Regions from separate parts of the Photobacterium piscicola genome, predicted to be linked through region 1. Evidence: riboswitches for the same ligand, from Rfam matches in the RefSeq annotation. Region 1 holds a riboswitch; each other region holds the start of a gene.
What was found. Region 1 has a riboswitch for thiamine pyrophosphate ahead of thiD (bifunctional hydroxymethylpyrimidine kinase/phosphomethylpyrimidine kinase). Riboswitches for the same ligand answer to the same signal wherever they lie in the genome.
Positions count from the first base shown of each region.

Region 2: it holds a riboswitch for thiamine pyrophosphate, as region 1 does, so the genes downstream of both, thiB (thiamine ABC transporter substrate binding subunit) here and thiD (bifunctional hydroxymethylpyrimidine kinase/phosphomethylpyrimidine kinase) in region 1, are expected to answer to the same signal.
Region 3: it holds a riboswitch for thiamine pyrophosphate, as region 1 does, so the genes downstream of both, thiC (phosphomethylpyrimidine synthase ThiC) here and thiD (bifunctional hydroxymethylpyrimidine kinase/phosphomethylpyrimidine kinase) in region 1, are expected to answer to the same signal.

Region 1 is NZ_CP175535.1:833,517-837,709, forward strand. Features, by position in the region: gene ACJZU6_RS18325 (ABC transporter substrate-binding protein) at 1-120, opposite strand, end outside; partial or broken gene ACJZU6_RS18330 (ABC transporter permease) at 185-910, opposite strand; gene ACJZU6_RS18335 (ABC transporter ATP-binding protein) at 981-1,748, opposite strand; gene thiD (bifunctional hydroxymethylpyrimidine kinase/phosphomethylpyrimidine kinase) at 1,738-2,580, opposite strand; TPP riboswitch at 2,688-2,788, opposite strand; gene ACJZU6_RS18345 (DUF4365 domain-containing protein) at 3,228-3,728, shown strand.
Region 2 is NZ_CP175534.1:3,078,132-3,082,324, forward strand. Features, by position in the region: gene leuD (3-isopropylmalate dehydratase small subunit) at 1-323, shown strand, start outside; gene ACJZU6_RS14390 (DUF547 domain-containing protein) at 445-1,227, shown strand; TPP riboswitch at 1,256-1,372, shown strand; gene thiB (thiamine ABC transporter substrate binding subunit) at 1,481-2,479, shown strand; gene thiP (thiamine/thiamine pyrophosphate ABC transporter permease ThiP) at 2,492-4,099, shown strand; gene thiQ (thiamine ABC transporter ATP-binding protein) at 4,092-4,193, shown strand, end outside.
Region 3 is NZ_CP175534.1:271,204-275,396, reverse strand. Features, by position in the region: rRNA gene ACJZU6_RS01350 (23S ribosomal RNA) at 1-39, shown strand, start outside; rRNA gene rrf (5S ribosomal RNA) at 178-293, shown strand; gene ACJZU6_RS01340 (hypothetical protein) at 354-548, shown strand; gene crcB (fluoride efflux transporter CrcB) at 592-975, opposite strand; gene ACJZU6_RS01330 (universal stress protein) at 1,180-1,602, shown strand; TPP riboswitch at 1,729-1,826, shown strand; gene thiC (phosphomethylpyrimidine synthase ThiC) at 1,944-3,854, shown strand; gene thiE (thiamine phosphate synthase) at 3,858-4,193, shown strand, end outside.

The DNA of each region.
Region 1 (4,193 bases):
AAACCAATCAAGCATTAGGCTTACTTTGGTGAGCTTTTGGGAAGCGGTTGCAGCTTCTGCACTCACCGATAGGCCAAACAGCAATAACATTGTTGAAGTAATTAACAAAATACGTTTCACAATAGATCCTTTAAATATTAAGTATTAAATGAGTACTGGTTACATTTTTCTATTTAAGCGGGGTTTACGGTTGCCACGGGATCAGGCGCTTTAATAATCTGTCCGTGATGAAATACAGCGATATTGATAACAGCGATAAAATAAATAGCGCTGCGAACATTTCATCAATCATCATTCGTGCATTGGCTTGGAGCATTAAATAGCCTAAGCCTTCGCTCGCGCCCACCCATTCGCCAGCGACTGCGCCAATCGGGGCAATCACCACCGCAACTCGAATGCCAGAAGCAAGGGCAGGTAAAGCAGCAGGAAAGCGAATATATTTAAGCTGTTGCCATTTAGTCGCGCCCATGGTGGCGGATAATTCAAGGTAACCGGTGGGGGTATTGCGTAAGCCGTCATAACAGCATGTGGTGACAGGGAAAAAGATAATTAACGCTGCCATTACTACTTTAGAACCAATGCCATAGCCTAACCACAGCATTAATACCGGAGCGATAGCAAACACAGGGATGGCTTGACTGGCAATCAGTAATGGTAATAACCATCGTTTAACGGGCTTAAACAGCAGCATTTGTAAGGCAAAAAATAGCCCTAATGATAAACCGAGTATCAGCCCTAGAATGATCTCTTGGCTGGTCACCCATGTATTGCTTAACAGAACGTCATAGCGGGAGACTAACCGCTGCGCTACAGCCAATGGCGGCGGTAAAATAAAGCTCGGTAAGTGAAACACCATTACGGTGAGTTGCCATAATCCAAGTAGCACGCTAATACTGATCAGTAATCGTATCGGTGTTGCAAGTTCACGCTGTGGGTGCCGTTGTTGATACGGCGATTTGGTAGCGATTAAACGGGTAATATCAGTCATGATCGTGTGCCAATATGTCAAAAATACGTTGCTGGTGGCTGGCTGATTCAGCATCAAAGCGCCGTGGTGGTAATGATGTGGGTAACGATAGCGCAGTCGCAAAAGCGGGCTCGCCTTGCAAAATATACAGCTGATCACTTAATCGAATTGCTTCTTGAGGATCATGAGTTATCAGCACCACGGTTTTGTGCTTGAGTAATTTCACAAACAGATCTTGGAGGCGATAACGGGTGACTGCATCGAGTGCTGAAAACGGCTCATCCATCAATACAATCGGTTGGTCTTGTAACAGTGTTCTCGCAAGGGCGACTCGCTGGCGCATACCACCCGATAATTGTTGTGGTAGTAGTTGATGTTTATCTGCTAAACCAACGTGTTCTAATAATGTCATTGCCCGTTGTTTTAAATTGGGTATTGAATCGTGATGACCGAACTTACTGCTAATACAAACATTGTCTAATACCGTTAACCAAGGCAATAACAGATCTTGTTGCGCCATATAAGCGACTCGTCCTGTTAAAGGCTGATTGTCTGAAATCGTCAGTTGACCTTGCCATTGAGTACTTTCGTTGAGTAATCCGGCTAAAAACTTGATTAGGGTGCTTTTACCACAGCCACTTTTTCCCACCAGACAAGTCCATTTATTGGCGGCAATAGTTAGATTAAGATTTTCAATTACCGCGTTATTTTGCTGGTCATTTTTCGTTGAGTGATAGCGTAAACTGCCATTAGTAATGGTGATTTCCAGATCAACGGACATGATGATGACCTGCAAAAAAGTGATTCACAGGGCCGTGACCATGACCGATATTGAGTTCATCGGCAGCGGTTATGGCGGCAGTAATGTAGCGTTTAGCCAAGGTAGTTGCCGTTGTAAGATCATTGTCTTGAGCTAAATAAGATGCGATAGCCGCAGATAGGGTACAACCCGTGCCGTGAGTGTTGTTGGTGTTAATACGAGAGGTAGTGAGCTCAATAACGTCAGTGGCGAGAATGAGTAAATCAGTGCTATCACTACTTTGTTCTAAATGCCCCCCTTTGAGTAACACTGCATGAGGATTAATCTCCCGTAACGCACTGATCATCGCTTGCATATCAGCCAGTGATTGTGGAATGTCTAAACCTGTTAATGCAGCAGCTTCTGGTAGGTTAGGGGTAATAATATCAGCCAGTGGCAGTAATTCTGTTTTGAGGGTAGTAATGGCATGTTGTTGTAATAATACATCACCGCTTGTGGCAACCATCACTGGATCAATGACTAAAAATGGTGGTTGGTAATGACGAATTTTAGCCGCAACCAGCTGAATAATATCACTGTCGGCGAGCATGCCAATTTTGACGGCTTGAATATTTAAATCGCTGAATACGGCGTCCAGCTGTTGCTCAACCATATCAAGAGGAATGGCTAGTATGCCGCTAACGCCTTGCGTATTTTGAGCGGTAATCGCCGTAATAACCGAGCAAGCATAACTACCTGTTGCTGAAATGGCTTTAATATCAGCTTGAATACCCGCGCCGCCGCCACTGTCTGATCCTGCAATCGTCAATACAATAGGGGTAGTTGTGTGATGCGATGATGGGGTGTGTGACATACTTCATTCCTTACGCGCTAGCATCAGGAACAAGTTATCAAGCAGGAAGTGTAAACTGCGCTATGAGAGTGTGCAGTTGACTTAGCTTGCATCTATTAACGTTGATAATCCGTTGATAGTTAGTTCCCTCCGCCAGTGTTAACTGGTTCAGGTTCAACGGGTCCCACCATTACAGTGATCTCAGCTTAACGCCCCCCGACTAATGGCAATTATCCTAATTCAGAATAATTTAATTGTCACTCTATTTTATTAAGAAATAACACGTTACGAATACTACGCGAGATTGTTAACACATAACATATTAATTTGGTGAATATTTAATCGTTGTGATGGAGTGTGGTTTTTTATGTATCAACGATCGTCATTTTTTCAAATGGGGCACGACTGTTTTAATGCCCATGAGGGCGATAGGGAATCTACTAACCGTGCGTTTAATTTTTAAAGTATAGATATGGTTGCCCTATGTTCTAGATAGTAAGTGCCCGATTTTGTGATTACTATCGGGATTAACAACTAAAAATGTATCTGATTTATAATGATTTTTATATTATTGCGAGATAAATACGGGCGCATGTTCAAAGAACAAATTCGGGCAAGTTGTTAATATAATAAGTTGTTAGGCGAAATTATAAGTTAAGAGGAATTGAATGAAATTACCACAAAGGCCAGAATCTCATTGTCTTGAAAGAGATTCAAATATGTATTTTCAACAATGTTTACCTAGGGGGTGGGAAACTACTGAACCTGAGTCTGATTATGGCATTGATTTAATAGTAAGCATCTACGATGAGGGTTTTGCTTCGGGACGAGAAATTTTAGTTCAACTGAAAGCGTCTGGAACTTCTACTAAAAACGCAGATGAAACCTGTGAAAAAGTACGCTTAAATTTGTCTACATATAATTTGCTAATAAATAAATTGCAAGTTGTAATGATCGTCAAATATATCGCAGATGAGAACTGTGCTTATTGGCAGTTACTTAGTCAAGTTGATGAACCTAATCAAGAAAATGAGACAATGACAGTTCATATCCCTCGGACTAATAAGTTATCTGAAATAAATTGGCCGCATATTCGTAGTTATATTGAATATATTCAACAAAAGAAGCTTGGAACTCGTGAAAAAATAACTTTGGCAGATTTCGTCTAACACATAAGGATATGTGTCGTGCAGCCGACACCTATCCGAAGTGTTGGATAAGCCCGATCGGCTTTATAAGTAAATGTTGTGAATATTATGAAGGGTGGTGCTGAAAAGAAGTCGAGCGTTATCCTTGGCGTTAACCAATCAATTTAATTCATTGATTTATAATTAGATCCTCTTTAATTATTATGCGTTAATACCATTATCCTTATTATTTTACGTTTTTATCTGGATCGAAAAATCCCCGCCAATTGCATGGCATGCTGACAGCATGGACAACGAAAGACAGGACAGCCATAAATATAAACATATGGCTGTCCTATGTTCTCTGATGTTCTGCTGACGACTATTAGTCGAAACCCCGAAACTAGATGGCAAGTACCCGATTTTGTGATTACTATCGGGATTGATAACTAAAAATGTAACTGATTTATAATGATTCTTATATTATTACAAGATAAATACGGGCGC
Region 2 (4,193 bases), on a different replicon from region 1:
ATTACGGCATTAAAGTAATGATCGCCCCTAGTTTTGCTGATATTTTTTATGGCAATTCAATCAATAACCAAATGATCCCTGTTCGTCTTACAACGCCACAGATTGATGCGTTATTTGATTATGTAGCAACCACTGAAGGGGCAAAAATCACCGTAGATCTAGCGGCTATGACAGTAACAGCGAACGGTAACCAATATTCATTTGAAATTGACGAATTTCGACGTCACTGTCTATTAAACGGATTAGATAACATAGGCTTAACCCTGCAATACCAAGCGAAAATTGCTGAATATGAAGCTAATATTCCTACTTATCTCGCTTAAATTAACTAATCTTAATACTAATGCCTGTTAATCTCAGGCATTAGTATCGCCCTACTCGGCTGTAATAAATCAGATATCATTACGGTCTTCTGTTGATATCTCTTTTTATAACAGGTTCAATATGCGTATTGTGTTTAGCTTATTGTTGATTTTCGCTTCTTGGTCTCTATGTGCCGCCCCGAAAGCGGATCTATTACCTTATTGGCAAGATCAGGTGGCCAGCAATCAACGCGATATCAATCATCACCCATGGCAACAATTATTAACTAAATACTTAGTTGTTAGCCCACAACAAACACTGTTTCGTTACAGCGCAGTGACTCCCGCCGATAAACAGCAATTACAGAATTATATTAATCAGTTAGCTAAACTTGATCCACGCCAATATAATCGTAATGTTCAGTTTGCTTATTGGGTGAATCTTTATAATGCGCTGACAGTACAATTGATCATTGATAATTACCCAATCACATCAATTACTAAACTCGGTGGTTTTTTCAGTTTTGGACCTTGGGATCAACCTATCGTCACCATCACAAATAAAACCTTAAGTTTAAATGACATTGAACATCGTATATTACGTCCGATTTGGCGCGATCCTCGCATTCATTATGCGGTTAATTGTGCCAGCTTAGGTTGTCCTGACTTACTGCCTCAAGTATTTGATAGTCATCACCTTGATCGACAACTCAACAATGCTGCCAGCCGTTTTATTAATAGTAATAAAGGGGTACGTACCAACTTAAAACAAACAACTTTATCGTCAATTTATGATTGGTATAGCGTTGATTTTGGTAATCGACAGGCCTTATTGCAGCATATAAACCATTATCGAGTGCATAAAAAAATCAATGGCGATAACATTAAATTTGATTACAACTGGCAGTTAAATCAGAAGCTATAACTTAGTACAAGTTACAGGTACAATGCTCGTGTTCTCATTGGGGAGCCATTAGGCTGAGATTGTTGTTATTATCTTGATTGATATAGCAGAACCCATTGAACCTGAACCAGGTAATGCTGGCGTAGGAATTGAGAAACGCATGGGTATTTTACCCCTGTCTAGCTGCTATTACAGCATGCTGCTACTACCTCTCAAGCCTGTGCCGCTCTCTCTTTTTATTTTGTTCGCAGGATGCTGACATCAGGAGCGCATAGTGAAAATCAGTTACACACTTTTACCGCTAATATCGATAGCGTTACTCTCAAATAACGTCTTGGCGGCCGATAATACCCTTAATGTTTATACCTACAGCTCGTTTTCATCCGAGTGGGGGCCTGGACCTATTATCAAAAAAGCCTTTGAAGCCCAATGCGATGGTTGCAAAGTTAACTTTGTCTCTTTAGAAGATGGCGTATCAATTCTTAATCGAGTTCGTTTAGAAGGCAGCCGTAGCCAAGCGGATATTCTATTGGGGCTTGATAACAACCTGATGACTGAAGCTAAACAAACGGGACTACTGGCAAAACAACATGTTGATCTAAGTAAATTAACCTTACCTAAAGGTTGGCATGACGATACCTTTATTCCTTTTGATTATGGCTATTTTGCGTTTGTTTATGACAGCACCAAATTACCCCATCCACCCACCAGTTTAAAAGCGCTGGTTAACGATCAAAACATCAGTGTCATCTACCAAGATCCGCGCACCTCAACCCCAGGTCAAGGGCTGATGTTATGGATAAAATCAGTGTACGGCGATAAAGCGACTGCCGCATGGCAACAACTTGCTAAACACACAGTAACGGTAACAAAAGGCTGGTCAGAAGCTTACAGCATGTTCCTTGATGGTGAAGCTGATATGGTATTGTCTTACACCACCTCACCGGCTTATCACATTATGGAAGAGCATAAAAATCAGTATAAAGCGGCCAACTTTAAAGAAGGTCATTACATGCAGGTTGAAGTTGCCGCCAAAATGAAAAATAGCCCACATCCTAAACTAGCAGATCAATTTATGCAGTTCATTGTCAGTGATGGGTTTCAATCTCAAATTGCGACCCACAACTGGATGTATCCTGTTACTAAACAACCACTGCCCGCCGCATTTAATCAATTAAGCGTGCCAGATAAAGCATTAGAATTTAGTGCTGATGAAGTGGCTCACAAGCGTAAAGAATGGATTCGAGAATGGCAGCAAGCGCTGACCCAATAATGGCATACCGTTGTGAATAAACGTGTAACTCAACTTCTGCCCGGACTATTAAGTGTCGGGCTTATTTTATTACTGGTGATCGCCGCGATCACCAGCCTTATACTTCATGCTGGGCAATGGCAACTGAGTAGCTTATGGCATGATCCTTATCTACGTCATGTGACGCGATTTAGTTTTTACCAAGCCTTGCTGTCTACTTTACTCAGTATTGTGCCTGCAATTGCGATTGCTTACGCACTATCACGACGCAATTTTATAGGTAAACAACTGTTATTACGTTTGTTTGCGATGACGCTAGTGATGCCTGTATTAGTGGCGGTGTTTGGCTTATTAGCGATCTACGGCAAAAGCGGTATCATTAGCCATGGGTTAAGCTGGCTCGGATTACCCCGACTAAACATTTATGGTTTAAGTGGCATTTTACTGGCACATGTGTTTCTCAACTTACCATTAGCGGTACGCTTTTTACTCCAAAGTCTAGAATCAATTCCCTATGAACAACATCAATTAGCCGCCCATTTAGATCTTCGTGGCTGGTATAAATTCAAACTTGTCGCTTGGCCTCGGTTACGTCAACAATTGCCCCATGTGGCGGGGCTTATTTTCATGCTGTGTTTTACCAGTTTTGCGGTGATCATGTCACTGGGGGGCGGTCCTAAATCAACCACCATTGAACTGGCAATTTACCAAGCGATTCGCTATGACTTCGATCTTGCTACTGGTGCTATTTTAGCGCTGTGGCAAATGTTACTTTGTGGAGGATTAGTGTTACTTAGCCATCGCTTTGCCAAACCACTAGCAACCTTTAGTGCCTCTGTGGGTAAAAATGTGGTTAATTATCAAGATAATTGGCGTGCAAAATGGTGGGATTGGAGTTGGATCGTGGCTGCAATATTGCTGGTTATCCCACCAATTATTGCAGTTTTTGTTGCTGGATTAAACCGTCAACTGCCGCAGTTATTACAACAACCGGCACTGTGGCATGCAGTCGCTAATTCACTTGAAATTGCGGTCATGGCATGTAGCTTAGCGTTTGTTTTTGGCATGATGATCTTACTCGCGAGTCGACAATTACGCTTAAATAAACAACGTTTGAGTGCCGATAGTATTGAAATGATCGGCACCATTATTTTAGTTACTCCAGGGCTAGTATTAAGTACCGGTATTTTCTTATTACTGCGCCAATATACCGATGCCTATGGCGCTGCTTTTTGGGTTGTAGTGGGGGTTAATGCTTTAATGGCACTGCCTTATGTGATCAAAACCCTTAGCCAACCTATGCTACATATTGCTCAACAATACAATACGTTATGTCATAGTTTAGGCATGCGTGGTTGGTCTCGATTACGACTTGTAGAGTGGCGAGCACTGCGTAAACCGATTGCACAGTCATTGGCTATCAGCTTAGTATTGTCACTGGGTGATCTTGGGGCAATTGCTTTATTTGGTAGCCAAGATTTTCAAACGCTACCACTGTATTTATTCCAATTAATGGGTAGCTATCGCATGGATGGTGCTGCTGTGGCGGCATTATTATTGTTATTACTCAGCTTAGGTTTATTCAGCGCGATTGAATATTGTTTCCAGCCTCGGCGTACCAAAGGCAAACACCATGCTTGATATAAACCAATTATGTTATACCTATCAACCTCAACGCCAACATGAACATCCTATGCAGTTAAGCTTTAACTTTAGCCTTCAACAAGGTGATATT
Region 3 (4,193 bases), on a different replicon from region 1:
TGAGCTAACTGATACTAATTGCCCGTGAGGCTTAACCATACAACACCCAAGGGGTTTTTCTTCTCTAAAGAGAAGAGACGGACTCTACAAACGCTTGAATGCGTGTTGAGAACAACTAGTCAGATTTTTCCCAGATTGCTATTTATTGCCATAAGGCGATAAATAAAACAGAATTTGCTTGGCGACCATAGCGTTATGGACCCACCTGATCCCATGCCGAACTCAGTAGTGAAACGTAATAGCGCCGATGGTAGTGTGGGGTCTCCCCATGTGAGAGTAGGACATCGCCAGGCTTCAAATTTTAAAAGGCCATCCGTAAGGATGGCCTTTTTTCGTTTATAACGAAAAAAGTAATGACAGATATTCAGTTTGATATATCGTTTCCTGCGTTTCCTGCGTTTCCTGCGTTTCCTGCGTTTCCTGCGTTTCCTGCGTTTCCTGCGTTTCCTGCGTTTCCTGCGTTTCCTGCGTTTCCTGCGTTTCCTGCGTTTCCTGCGTTTCCTGCGTTTCCTGCGTTTCCTGCGTTTCCACTATTCTCTTTATCTTGACGAAAAAAAACCGCCTTGCGGCGGTTATATGTTTGAATGATTATTAGCTTTTCATCATTAGTTGATAGCCAATATAACAAGCAAACAAACTGACGGTTACGTTAAGTACGATGTTTAAGCCAGCCTTAATAAACTCACCTTGCTGCATCATTACAATGTTATCCATTGAAAAGGTTGAGAAGGTAGTTAATGCTCCAAGAAAGCCTAAGCCAATCATTGGGCGCCATGGTGCTGCCTCAATCATTCCTTGATTTAATCCCGACATTAATAGCCCCATAATTAGCGAACCAATAATATTGACGGTTAATGTTCCGTATGGGAAGCCACGGCCAAATAAAATAACGCAAAGCTCCGAAATTAAGTATCGTGAGCAGGCGCCGAATGCACCACCAATTGCGATGAATCCTAGTAATATATATTGGCTCATTGGTATCTCGTTTCAGTTAAAAGTGATAATTAAAAACCGTCATAATAATCGCTTGTTGAGTTGGTTAATACTCTCGATAACTGCAATCATTGATTTAAGCGTAAATTAAAATGTCGGCACATAGTTGGTTGTATAGCTACATTTATAGCATCATAATCACAACTAAGAAATTAACTACTGGGCGTTGGCTCATGGAGATAGGCTATGTCGCTATATCAAACAATATTACTTGCTGTTAATCCTGAAGATAAATTTGCGCATAAATTAATGGTAAAAGCTGGAATCATTGCGGACCAAAATAATGCTGAACTGCATGTTGCTTATGTTGAGCCTGGTGTTGGTAATGTGAGTTTTATTGATGTTGAGATTGAACTGCAAGAAGAGCACGATGCAATTGCTAAACAGCGGATGTCACAATTATCAGAGTTAGCGGCAGCTTCATCTTACCCTGTTTCGGGATTACATATTGCTAATGGTGATATTACTAAGCATATCGAAGAATTAGCTGAAAAAGTTGAAGCTAAGTTGGTTATTACGGGTTATCACAAATCTACTATTCATCTTTTTGGTGATGTAAGTGAAACATTAGCTCAGCACCTTAAGTGTGATGTACTTATCTCACAATAAACATTGTAGTGATTACCATGAAATTAAAAGCCGTGGAAAATTGCACGGCTTTTTGCTATCTGTCACTGTGTGTTGTTCATTGTTAATAAACTGTTGCGATTACAACCAAAGTACTTATACTAATTCACTTACTTGTCGGAGTGCCATATGGCTGAGACCGCATTGCGGGATCCGTTGAACCTGATCAGGCTAATACCTGCGAAGGGAACAAGAGGTTATCTTTACTGCATATCCTTATTGAGGATCACTGTATGTATTTGATGATGCATAACTGTATGCATTGCTCTTGTTTACGCCCATCTGATAAGCATTTTTCCCTATAACATTGAAAGGAAATTGCTGTGTCGAATCGCAAGCAAGCGAGATTGGAAGCGAAACAATTTATCGAGTCATTAACGGCTCAACCCTATCCTAATTCACGAAAAGTCTATATTACTGGTAGTCGTGCTGATATTTCAGTACCGATGAGAGAGATCGCTTTAGCTGATAGCCTTATTAGTGGTCCTAAACAAAGCCCTATTTTTGAACCGAACCAACCGATTCATGTTTATGATACTTCTGGATTTTATACCGATCCCGACCACTCTATAGATATTTATCGTGGTTTGCCCCCTGTGCGCGAAGGGTGGATCATTGAGCGTAATGATACTGAATTATTATCTGAATTAAGTTCTGACTACGCCAATGAACGCTTACATAATCAGAGTTTGGATTCATTGCGTTTTAATCAGCGCGCTCCAACGCGACGTGCTAATAACGGTAAGTGTGTTACTCAACTGCATTACGCCCGCCAAGGTATTGTTACGCCTGAAATGGAATATATTGCGATTCGCGAAAATATGGGGCGAGTGCCCTCTAATGATGAAACGCTAAATCAACAACATCCTGGCGTTAATTTTGGTGCTAATCTTCCTTTACAAATCACGCCTGAATTTGTGCGCCAAGAGGTTGCGGCTGGGCGCGCGATTATTCCTGCAAATATCAATCACCCAGAAGTCGAACCAATGATTATTGGGCGAAATTTTTTAGTAAAGGTTAATGCTAACATTGGTAATTCCGCCGTCAGTTCATCCATTGAAGAAGAAGTTGAGAAATTAGTATGGTCGACCCGCTGGGGAGGAGATACGGTGATGGATCTCTCGACGGGACGTAATATTCATGAAACACGAGAATGGATCATTCGTAATAGTCCGGTACCAATTGGAACCGTACCGATGTATCAAGCATTAGAAAAAGTAAAGGGCGTTGCGGAAAATCTAAATTGGGATGTTTTTCGAGATACGTTATTAGAGCAAGCTGAGCAAGGTGTCGATTACTTCACTATTCATGCTGGTGTTTTATTACGGTATGTACCTATGACGGCTAAACGGGTGACAGGGATTGTTTCTCGTGGCGGCTCAATTATGGCTAAGTGGTGTTTGGCGCATCATCAAGAAAGTTTTTTGTATGAAAATTTCCGCAGTATTTGTGAGATTTGTGCTCAGTATGATATCTCGCTCTCATTGGGGGACGGTTTGCGTCCTGGTTCTATTGCTGATGCCAACGATGAAGCGCAGTTTAGTGAATTACGCACGCTAGGAGAGTTAACCAAAATTGCATGGGAATATGATGTTCAGGTGATGATTGAAGGTCCAGGTCATGTGCCGATGCATATGATTAAAGCTAATATGGATGAGCAACTTAAACATTGTCATGAAGCGCCATTTTATACACTTGGACCTCTGACAACAGATATTGCGCCGGGTTATGATCATATTACTTCTGGTATTGGAGCGGCCATGATTGGTTGGTATGGCTGTGCAATGCTGTGTTACGTGACACCAAAAGAGCATTTAGGATTACCCAATAAAGATGATGTAAAAGTCGGTTTGATCACGTACAAGCTGTGTGCGCATGCGGCAGACTTAGCCAAAGGCCACCCTGGAGCACAAGTTCGTGATAATGCATTATCAAAAGCACGGTTTGAGTTTCGTTGGGAAGATCAATTTAATCTAGGCCTTGACCCACAAACTGCTCGAGATTATCACGATCAAACCTTACCGCAAGAATCTGGCAAAGTGGCTCACTTTTGTTCAATGTGTGGCCCTAAATTTTGTTCAATGAAAATCTCTCAAGAAGTTCGAGATTACGCGAAAACGCTATCACCAATAGATATTACGTTGAGTAATAACCCTCGTGTAGGTATGGAACAAAAAGCGGCGGAATTTCGAGCTCGTGGCAGTGAGTTGTATCACCCTGCTAAAGAGGATTAATCAATGAACACGTTATCGCTTCCCCCTCATCTAATGCCATTATTAATGCACATCGAACCACTGTTAGTACCTGCTGAGTTATACCAACTAGGCGATACAGTGACAGTAACGGTGCATAGCAACGAACCATTAATTGATATCAAAACTATGACTAAGGCATGCTCATTAGCGTTTAATTTTGTTGCTGCAGATGAAGATTGTGCCCCTCCAACGTATCAAATTTGGGATCAGTGGTTCGCCCCTTTTACTGAATTAGCTCAGTTGCAACAAAAAGTCGCTGCAGATCCTAGCTTAGTGGTCTGTGGATTTCCCGTGAATGATGGTTGTGTGGATATTTGG